Regions from separate parts of the Thioalkalivibrio sp. ALJ12 genome, predicted to be linked through region 1. Evidence: riboswitches for the same ligand, from Rfam matches in the RefSeq annotation. Region 1 holds a riboswitch; each other region holds the start of a gene.
What was found. A riboswitch is a leader RNA that binds a small molecule or an ion and turns the genes downstream of it on or off. The one in region 1 is predicted to bind cobalamin.

Region 1 (3,275 bases):
CCAGGCCGCGGCCTGCTCGCCCCAGCACTGCAGGGCATCGCGAGTGCGCCCGGCCAGGGCATAGGCCAGCGCGGTCATGCGCGCCGGGATCCAGTTCAGCAGGTCATCCAGCCGCGCCGCGGTCCAGCCAAAGCGCGTGTAACGCGCATTGCGGTAGCCCCACATCGCATCCAGCGTATTCACCAGGCGATACAGCACCACCCCCGGCGCACCGGCCACCAGGAACCAGAAAATGGTGCCGAACAAGGCATCGTTGCCGTTCTCCAGTACCGACTCCACCGCCGCGCCGCTGACCCCGGCCACATCCAGGGCCTCGCTGTCGCGGCTGACCAGCATCTGCACCTGCTGCCGCGCCTGGCCCAGATCGCCGGCCTCCAGCGCCCGGGCCACGCGCTCGGCGTGCTCGTCGAGGCTGCGCCAGCCCAGCGCCAACGCCAGTACCAGCAGCCCTACCAGCCAGACCGGCAGGAGCTGCTGCAACCAGACCGTCAGCAGCACAAAGGGCACCACCAGGACGGCCAGAAGCAGCGCGCCGCGGGCCCGACCATCGCGGTAGAACCGGGCCTCCAGGCGCTGGACCAGCAGCCCGAACCCGGCCAGCGGGTGCCAGCGGCGCGGATCGCCGATCAGGCGATCCAGCACCAGCGCACCAAGCAGCGTGAGGAACGCGATCAGCATCGGGTCATCCACTCGCTGAGGAACCGCCGGGTGCGTCGGTACGGCTGCCCCAGCGATTCTCGAACACCAGTTCGTCCAGCGACCGTCGCTGATCCCAGCCCTCGGTTTCCAGCATCGGCCGCTCGTAGAACGCATCCACATGACCCAGACAAAGGATCGCGATCGGCCAGGCCCCTTTCGGCATCCCCAGCTCCCCGGCCAGCCAGTCCGGGTCGAACAGCGACACCCAGCCCATGCCCAGGCCCTCGGCCCGGGCCGCGAGCCACAGGTTCTGGATCGCACACGCGGCGGAGCACAGGTCCATCTCCGGGATGGTGCGCCGACCCAGCACGTAGCGCTCGCGCCCATCGGTCAACGCGACCACCAGCAGCTCGCCCGCATCGCGGATACCTTCGAGCTTCAGCCGGTGCACCTCGGCGGCACGCTCGCCGCAGGCCTCGGCCGTGCGTGTCTGCTCCGCCGCCACATGCCCGTGCAACGCATCGCGCAGCCGCGCGTCGGTCACCCGCAGAAAGCGCCAGGGCTGCATGTAGCCCACGCTGGGCGCCTGGTGCGCGGCCTCCAGCAGGCGCCGCAGGGTATCGGGGTCCACCGGGTCCGGGCGGAAATGCCGCATGTCCCGGCGCTCGCCGATCACGCGATAGACCGCTGCGCGCTCCGCCGAGGCGAACGCGTTCGGATTCTCTTCTGACTGGTTGGGAGCTGGGGCCGTCATGAGGTTCCGTCGAGGCGACGGCGCGGCGAAGACACGAAGGAACAGGCTTTTAGGAACGCACCTGCGCCCTCGACCGTTGCCCGCCGCACGGTCGCAGGATGAATCACCGCCAGGCCGGTCTCCGGGCTTGCGAGCGTCGGAGGATGCCGACCGGCAGACGCCTTCCCGGGCACAGGACCCAGTGGCCAGTCTGCCGAGCGATTTACCGCTCGCTTACCGTTGCGGGGGCAGCGCCGGACTTGCACCAGCTTCCCGTTTCACCTGCCAACTGCAGGCACCTGACGAAAGCGGAGCATGATACGCGCTCAGGGTGCCCCCGACCAATTTGGGCACCAAACCATCTTGCCCTTGCTGCTATGATGAGGCGCTTTCGCTGCCCGTGCGGCGCCCCGAAAACACAGTATTGTTTACGTTACGAACAATCCACAACAGTCGGATTTTTAATGACTTTCACTTCCCTCAAACGCCAGTTAACGGCCCTTGCCGCGCTACTCCTGTGCGCGGGGCCGACACTGGCCGAACCGGTCACGGTGACCGACGATGACGATCGCGAGGTCACGCTCGACCGGCCCGCCGAACGTATCGTCAGCCTGGCCCCGCACATCACGGAAGTCCTGTTCGCCGTCGGCGCCGGAGAGCAGCTGGTCGGCGTCACGCAGCACAGCGACTTCCCGCCGGAGGCGGAGATGATCCCGCGAGTCGGTGGCTACAGCCGCATCGACCTGGAACGCGTGGTCGAGATGGACCCGGACCTGGTGGTCGCCTGGCGCAGTGGCAACTCCATCTCGCAGATCGAGCGCCTGCGCGATCTGGGGCTGAACGTCTATGTCTCGGAACCGCGCAGTTTCGAGGGCGTGGCCTCCAGCATGCGTCGCATGGCGCAGCTGGCCGGTACCGAGGAACGCGGCGAGGAGGCGGTGCAGGCCTTTCTCGACGAGATCGAGACGTTGCGGCTGGACTATTCCGACCGTGACCCGGTCCCGCTGTTCTACCAGGTCTGGGAACAGCCCCTGATGACGGTCAACGACGATCACCTGATCGGCGAGGCCATCCGCCTGTGCGGGGGCAAGAACGTGTTCGGTCACCTGGACCGCCTGGTGCCGCGCATGGACCGCGAGGCCGTGATCGAGGCCGACCCGGAGGTGATCATCGGTGGCGGCATGGGCGAAGACCGGCCGGACTGGGTAATTGCCTGGGAACAATGGGAGGACATGACTGCGGTGCAGCGCGACAACCTGTTCTTTATCCCGCCGTCGCTGCTCCAGCGTCACACCCCGCGGATTGCCGAAGGGACCCGGCTGATGTGCGAAGAGCTGGAACGGGCCCGTTCACGCCGGGACGACTGACCAGCCGTGACGCGCTCCTTCCTCCTCGCCACGGGGGTCCTGCTCCCGGCGTCGCTGCTTGCGATCCTGATCGCGCTGGCCTATGGCAGCGTCGCCATTGCCCCCGGCGACCTGCTCGCGGTGATTCAGGGCGAAGGGAGCCGCCTGCACAACACGCTGGTACTGGAACTGCGCCTGCCACGCGCCCTGGCCGCATTCGCCGCCGGCGGGCTGCTGGGCGTCGCCGGTGCCCTGATGCAGGTGTTGCTGCGCAATCCGCTGGCCGATCCCTATGTGCTGGGCCTCTCCGGCGGGGCTTCGGTGGGTGCCCTGCTGGCCATGCTCGCGGGGCTGTCGATGTTCTCGGTCTCGGTCGCCGCATTCGCAGGCGCGCTGCTGTCCACGGTGATCGTGTTCGGCCTGGCGCACGGCACCGGCAGCTGGACGCCGACCCGATTGCTGCTGACCGGCGTAGTCGTGGCGGCCGGCTGGGGCGCCGTGATCAGCTTCCTGCTCGCCGTGAGCCCGACCGCGGAGCTGCCCGGGATGCTGTACTG
Region 2 (3,275 bases), on a different contig from region 1:
GGTGGCAGCCAGCAACAGGATCGCAAAGAGGATGGTTCTCAACGGGTGGTGGATCGGTTGCATCCAGTTCATGTCGATTCTCCCGGTCATTTCTCAGAAGCGGAACTGGTGCTGCAGGTGCAGCTCCCAGTCCGAGGTGTCGGTGTCGCGGTCCAGCCACATCAGTTGGGTCTTGTGCCGCTGGCCACGGTGATACCAGTTGAGGCCGGCACCCCATTCACGCTGCCAGCGCTCGTCAGTGCCAAGATCGTCGCCTGCGTCGTGGCGCAATACGGCGTGGCGCGCGGCGAACTCCAGTCCCTCCACCGGCAGCGACTGCGCCAGTTCCAGTTCGGCCCCCAGGTCGTGGTAGCTCGCGGTGCGGTCGGGGGAGACATCGCGGCGGAAGGCCGCCAGCGACAGCGAGGTATGGGCGAACTTGACCACCGCGTCGGCGGTGGCGGTGATCCAGTCGGCGCGTTGGTTGGCCACCGTGTCTTCGATGCCGCGGCTCCAGTCGCGCAGGTGGTTGCGGCTGGCGGCCTGTACGCCGGCGCCCAGGGCGACGGTGCGCTCCACGGCCTGGCCTAACGTGGTGTTGTCACGTGGGACTGCGCCGACCGGGGCCCACGCGCCGCGCGCGCTGAACAGGTGGCCGGATGTGGAGGGGCGATCGTCGCGCTGATCCAGACGCCCGCGACCGTCAAACACGCCGATGGCCCATGCCCGGTTGTCGCCGGCGCCGCCCAGCAGGGCGATACCGGTGTCGCGGCCGGCCGGAACCTCGAACTGGTTGCCGGCGATGCTCAGTTCGGTGAACAGGCGGTTGGGTCCGCCGATATCCCGCGACAGGCCGAAGGGGACCGTAAACTGGCCAGCCCGCAGGCCCAGGTGTTCACCCAGTGCGTACTGCAACCAGATGTCGCGCATGGACAGCTCGCCGCTGCTGAAATCCGGCTGCAGGCGGAAGCTCAGATCGGGGTGGAACAGGGTGCCCGAGGTGTCCAGCCAGGCACGACGGAAGTCGAATTCGCTGCTGGAGCCATCCGGGTCTCGTTCGTAGCTGTAGCGGCCCTGGATCAGCGGATCCAGGGTGACCTGCAGGCCGTCTTCCGCGTCGCCGAATTCGAAGCCGGCTTGTGCCGGCGCGATGCCCGCGGCCGTCATCAGGCACAGGGTGGCCAGGGCCGGGACGGCATGCTGTCCCGGTCGGAGATGGGTATGGTTCATTGTTGGGTTGCTCCCTTGGACGCGCGACCCCGCACGCCGTGGATGAAACGACGCCGGAAGCTGGACAGGGAGCAGGGGAGGCCGGGCGATGCGAGCACGCCGGACTGGCCCGCTCGGCCGCCCACCGCGGCGTCGGGTGTCGTCCAGGCCGGTCTCCGGACTCGCGAAGTGGATGCGCGATGCATCCAGGGCGGATCGCCTTCCCGCGGGCATCCCGGGGATGCGCCGCAGTGGCATTGGATCCGCCCGTCTCCGCCTACCGTTGCGGGGGCAGTGCCGGCCTTGCGAATGTCGATTCGCGCACCGGCTTCCCGATTATCCCCGGCGGCTGAGCGCCGGGGCACCTAGAGAGGGGCGAACCGTAATGGAGGGAAAAGGGGGGGTCAAGTTTGTCCGGGTATCCCGGGAAACGGTGTAGTGGGGGCGAACCCGGCTCCCCTGGAGGCTGATAATTGATGCAGATCATCTCCGGGGCGGATTTTGATCGCGACCAGGTTTCCGCGTCTGTAGGGTGGGTTTTAAGTGGTTTGGACCGAGTCTATTTCGGTTCGCGCCGATATCCGCTTCTCAGATGTCTGTTACTCATCTGTTACTCAAGGGAGACCTGTATGAAAACGCTTTCCGGATTCCGCATGACGGCGCTGGCGGCTTGTGCAGCCGTCGCGTTCGGGGCCGCAGCCCCGGCCGTGGCCGATACCGACTATTCCGAATACCGCGACGTGTTCGAGCCGCTGCCGGCGCTGCCGCCGATCCCGGCGGACAACTCGATGACCAAGGAGAAGATCGAGCTGGGCAAGATGCTGTTCTTCGAGCCGCGCATCTCCAGCTCCGGCGTGATCTCCTGCGCCACCTGCCACAACCCGGCGCTGGGCTGGGCGGACCGCATCCCGCGCGCGGTGGGCCATGACGGCCAGGTTGGCGAGCGCAATACCCCGACCGTGCTGAATTCCGGCTTCTTCACGGCCCAGTTCTGGGATGGCCGCGAGGACGATCTGGAAGGCCAGGCCCTGGGCCCGATCCAGGACGCGATCGAGATGGCGATGCCGCTGGAGGAGGCGATCGCGCGCCTGGAGGAGTTCAACGAGTACCAGGAGAAGTTCGAGGCCGCCTATCCCGATTATGACGGCGACAACGTGATCAATACCGACCACGTGGCCAAGGCCCTGGCGACGTTCCAGCGCACGCTGAACACCCCGAATTCGCCGCTGGATCGCTGGCTGGTCGGGGACGAGGGTGCGATGAGCGAGCAGCAGATGCGCGGGATGAAGCTGTTCGCCGATAACGGCTGCGTGGCCTGCCACAGCGGACCGGCGTTGACCGACAGCAACTTCCATCGCATCCAGGTGCCGGGCTCGGAAGACAAGGGCCGCTATCTGGTCACGGGCGATGAGGCCGACAAGTTCGCGTTCAAGACCCCGACGCTGCGCAATGTGGCGCTGACCTACCCCTACATGAACAACGGCGAGACCGCGACGCTGGACGAGGCGATCCGCATCATGGGGCAGGAGATGCTGGGCATGGAGTTCAGCGATGACGAGGTCGCGGACATCGAGGCCTTCATGCACGCACTGACCGGCGAGATGCCGCGCTTCGATATCCCCGCGCTGCCGTAACTGGCCGCACTGGGATCGGGTGTTACAAGCCCCCTCCGGAGACGGAGGGGGCTTTTTCGTGGGTGCGTTTATTCGACCGTGATAGTGATCTTTTCGGACACAACCGGTGGGTCGAAGCTAATGTGGCGGTAGTCCATGAACAGCAACTGCAGGGTGTACTCGCCGGGTTCCAGTTCCAGCTCGCCCTCGGTCTGTCCACCACCGAAATGACGCTTGTGGTCGGAGAAGGGCAGCGAGGCATCCAGGTCCACCTCGTCGAGTGGCTTGTTCACCAGCAGGTGGTGGTGGCCGGTGTTGTCCATCTCCACGCCGGCCGGCGCGACACCCATGCCGCGCAGGCCCATCTGGACACGCACTGGACTTTCGAGCGTTTCGCCATCCTGTGGACTGATGAAATAAACCTCGGCCCCGTCCGGTGGCGCAATGCGGTCGGTCGCCATGGCATTCCCGGCC
Region 3 (3,275 bases), on a different contig from region 1:
TTGGCCAAATTCGTATCGGCCATCCACTTCGACTCCCCGAATTCGTGCTTCCTCAACGTTTTCCGGTGGAGCGAACCCTGCAATCAAGTTTTCAACTCGTGTCTCGAAAGCGCTCAAATCAAGATATCCGGATCCCGCCGAATAACGGGCCCCTATTTCGAAAGTTTCAGATTCCTCTGGATCAAGGTCAGGGTTGCCGCGGAAAAACCCGATGTCAGGATGGTAAAGTTCGTTAAACGTTGGGGCCTTGAATGCTGTCCCGTAAGAAGCCCGCAGTCGCCATGCTTCCGCGACCTGGAATCCCCAGGCGACTTGACCGGTAGTTTTACTACCGAACTGTTCATTGTCGTCGTATCGTAACGAACCCTCCAAAGTATGCCGGCCTAGATCGGCTTGGAGAACCCCAAACCCACCAATGTTGTAGCGGCTGGTCTCCTCATATTCGTCCGTACCGAATCCCTCTCTTAGCCCAGGATCATCGACCTGAATACGGTCCTCACGGGCGTCAACGCCTGCCGTGAGGAACAGCTGGTCCGACAGGACGATTTCGTTCAACCAGTCGATCGAATCACGCTTCGTGTCATAACGCGATGTGAATTCCCCATCCACATAGCGATCATTTTCATCACGTGCATGTGCAACACTCAGCTCAGTATCCCAACGGTTATTCACCGGGATGCGGAACCCCGCACGGAGGGCTGCATGGACAAAGTCGGTGTAGTCATCTCCCTCCGTACTGTCAAACTCTGACTCCCCTTCCGAGTACAGTACGTTGCCGAAAACCTCAATCCCATTGTCTAGTCGATGGGTCACCTTGGTCGCAAGCGAGGTGTTGTCGTAGCCGTCACGGTCATCGTCTCCAACGTCATCCTGCACATTGATGCCGTCGGTCTCGAAATGGCTGAGCGAGAAGCTGTAGTTCGTGTTCTCGGTTCCGCCGGCGACGCCCACACCCGTTTCCCAGGTGTTGAAGCTGCCGCCCCCGACAAACGCGTTGACCCTGGGCGGCCCCTTCTGGCCCTCGCGGGTAAAGACCTGCACCACGCCGCCAATGGCGTCGGAGCCGTAGATGCTGGTACGCGGTCCGCGCACCACTTCGACGCGCTCGATCTCCTCCGGTGGCAGGAACTGCCAGCTTGCCCCGCCACTGGTGGCCGACCCCATGCGCACGCCGTCGATCAGGAGCAGGGTGTGGTCGGAACTCGTGCCACGCGTATAGACCGAAGTAGTCTTGCCAAACGCACTGTTCTGGGAGGTCTCGATCCCGGCGCGGCCCTCCAGCAGGTCGGTGAACTGCTGCGGCTGCAGGCGCTCGATCTCTTCGCGGTCGATGACGGTGACCGAGGACAGGGTCTCGTCGACCGTCTGCGCGACGCGCGCGGCCGTGACCTGGACCACGTCGAGGGTGTGCGCTTCGGAATCGGCGTCCGGCGTCTCGGCGAGGACCGGGGTGGTGGCCAGCAGGATGGCCGTGGAAAGTGCTGTGCGTTTCATGTCGTCCGTGTCTCCCGGCGAGCCGCCCGCACGCCGTAAATTCGTCGGGACCACGCAGGCAGGGGGGAGAGAGACACGAGGGGGACCGGGCACAGCCGCTATGCGACCAGGCCCGATCATCCGCCTCGCATGCCCGCCGCATGCCGCGCGATCATTCCCTGGCCGGTCTCCGGGCTGACGAGCGTTCCGGTGCGGCGCCTTCCCGAACGATTCCGTTCAGTGGCGTGTGCCGCGACCATCAGAGGCCGTCATGGCCTCTCGCTCGATTACCGTTGCGGGGGCAGCGTCGGATTCGTCCGCAGGCATCCAGATACCTGTAGCGGGCTCACCGAACTTCCCGTTTAACCCCTCGGCGAGACACGCCGAGGGGCACCAGAAAACGCACGAAAGCCTACACAGTTGGTCAAGAAATTACCAGACCCGGGAAATGCGCGGCGTCAGGATCGCTGGGCCTCGGCCTGCACATAACGTGCGCCGCTCTTGAGCAACCGCCCCCAGGACTTGTCCTGCAGCATGGCGTCAAATTCCGGCGACCGTTCGGCACGCAAAGCCACCGGCGCCGCCTGCGCGCCCTCCTCCACCGGATGGGCGGCCAGCATCTCCAGGCGGTCGGGATTGGCGCCATATTGCCGTACCAGGAAATCACGCATGGAGTCGGACAGCGGCAGATGGTAGATGCGCGTCAGACGCAGGGCCAGCCATTCCGCCATACGGCTGAGATCCTGACGCACCATACGCACCATCGCCGAACCCAACCCCGCCTTGGCATCCGCACTCATGCCGACGTACAGGCCTCCGAGATAGGCGGCGGGATTCGCATAGATCGCGCGCTGGATACTCGGGTTGGTCAGGTCGACCAGAGGCTCCAGAATCAGTGCGAGCTGGATGCCGATGCGCTTGGCGGTGTCCGCATCCAGTGGGTGCCCACCAAAGTAGAACAGGTCGCCCTCGCGCCGGATGCCGAGCTCGGACAGGTACTCACAGAACCGGTCGGCCAGGCGCAGCTTCTGGTCGTCCGCCAGCTCGATCACCTCCTCGCTCACGCGGATACCGCGCGCACTGCGCTTGAACCAGCTCTGCTGCCCCTTTCTCTCGACCTGCTGTCGTCGCAGCGCCTCCCAGCGCTCGACCGCGGCGGTATAGCGACTCTGCGCCTGCATGAGCTGGTCCCGCGCCGCGCGCAGGTCTTCGACATGACGCAGCGCCCGCCCCAGCAGGCGGCCTTCCGGCGAATTCACAGCGGGGCGGGACTGTTCCAGTTGCGAAAGTGCATCCAGCACCTCGCGCCCGATACCCAGAGTCGGCGAACGCAGGACCTGCGGATCCAGGCCACTGGCCGGGCTTTGCGCCAGCAACATCGCGAGCGAGCGCAGGCGACTGACCACACCCGCCTGAGCGACGCGGAAACGGTTGCCCTGATACTCCAGCCGATCCAGCGCATGCCCCAACCGCCAACCACCCGACCATTCGAAACTCAGCCGCCGGATCTGCCGCCCGTTGACCATCTCGAAGGCCAGTACAAACATGGCCTGCGTATCATCCAGTGTGCAGCGCGACAGGTCATCCGAGTCCGCCGCTGAAAACAGGCGGTCCAGAAATTGATCGATCCGCCGGACGCCATCCTCACGGGTTGGCGCGACGCCCTGAAGCCGGTCGCGCAGCGGATCCGCCAGTTCGGAGGCATCGTGGTGCAGTTTTTCCAGCGCGGCCAGACGAGCATCCGCAGTGGCATCCACCAGATCCGCGACGCGCGAGCGCAGCCCCAGCCGACGATAGATCTC

Region 2: linked by a shared signal. The riboswitch ahead of F467_RS0106385 (porin) and the one ahead of bluB (5,6-dimethylbenzimidazole synthase) in region 1 are both predicted to bind cobalamin.
Region 3: linked by a shared signal. The riboswitch ahead of F467_RS0106285 (TonB-dependent receptor domain-containing protein) and the one ahead of bluB (5,6-dimethylbenzimidazole synthase) in region 1 are both predicted to bind cobalamin.

The regions. Positions count from the first base shown of each region.
Region 1 covers NZ_KB899539.1:203,019-206,293, reverse strand. The annotation lists gene cbiB (adenosylcobinamide-phosphate synthase CbiB) at 1-678, opposite strand, end outside; gene bluB (5,6-dimethylbenzimidazole synthase) at 683-1,393, opposite strand; cobalamin riboswitch at 1,488-1,690, opposite strand; gene F467_RS0108330 (cobalamin-binding protein) at 1,837-2,739, shown strand; gene F467_RS0108325 (iron ABC transporter permease) at 2,746-3,275, shown strand, end outside.
Region 2 covers NZ_KB899538.1:1,337,666-1,340,940, forward strand. The annotation lists gene F467_RS0106380 (cytochrome c) at 1-72, opposite strand, end outside; gene F467_RS0106385 (porin) at 94-1,209, opposite strand; cobalamin riboswitch at 1,338-1,572, opposite strand; gene F467_RS0106390 (cytochrome-c peroxidase) at 1,842-2,822, shown strand; gene F467_RS0106395 (DUF4399 domain-containing protein) at 2,891-3,275, opposite strand, start outside.
Region 3 covers NZ_KB899538.1:1,314,836-1,318,110, reverse strand. The annotation lists gene F467_RS0106285 (TonB-dependent receptor domain-containing protein) at 1-1,494, opposite strand, end outside; cobalamin riboswitch at 1,637-1,886, opposite strand; gene F467_RS0106280 (hypothetical protein) at 1,932-3,275, opposite strand, start outside.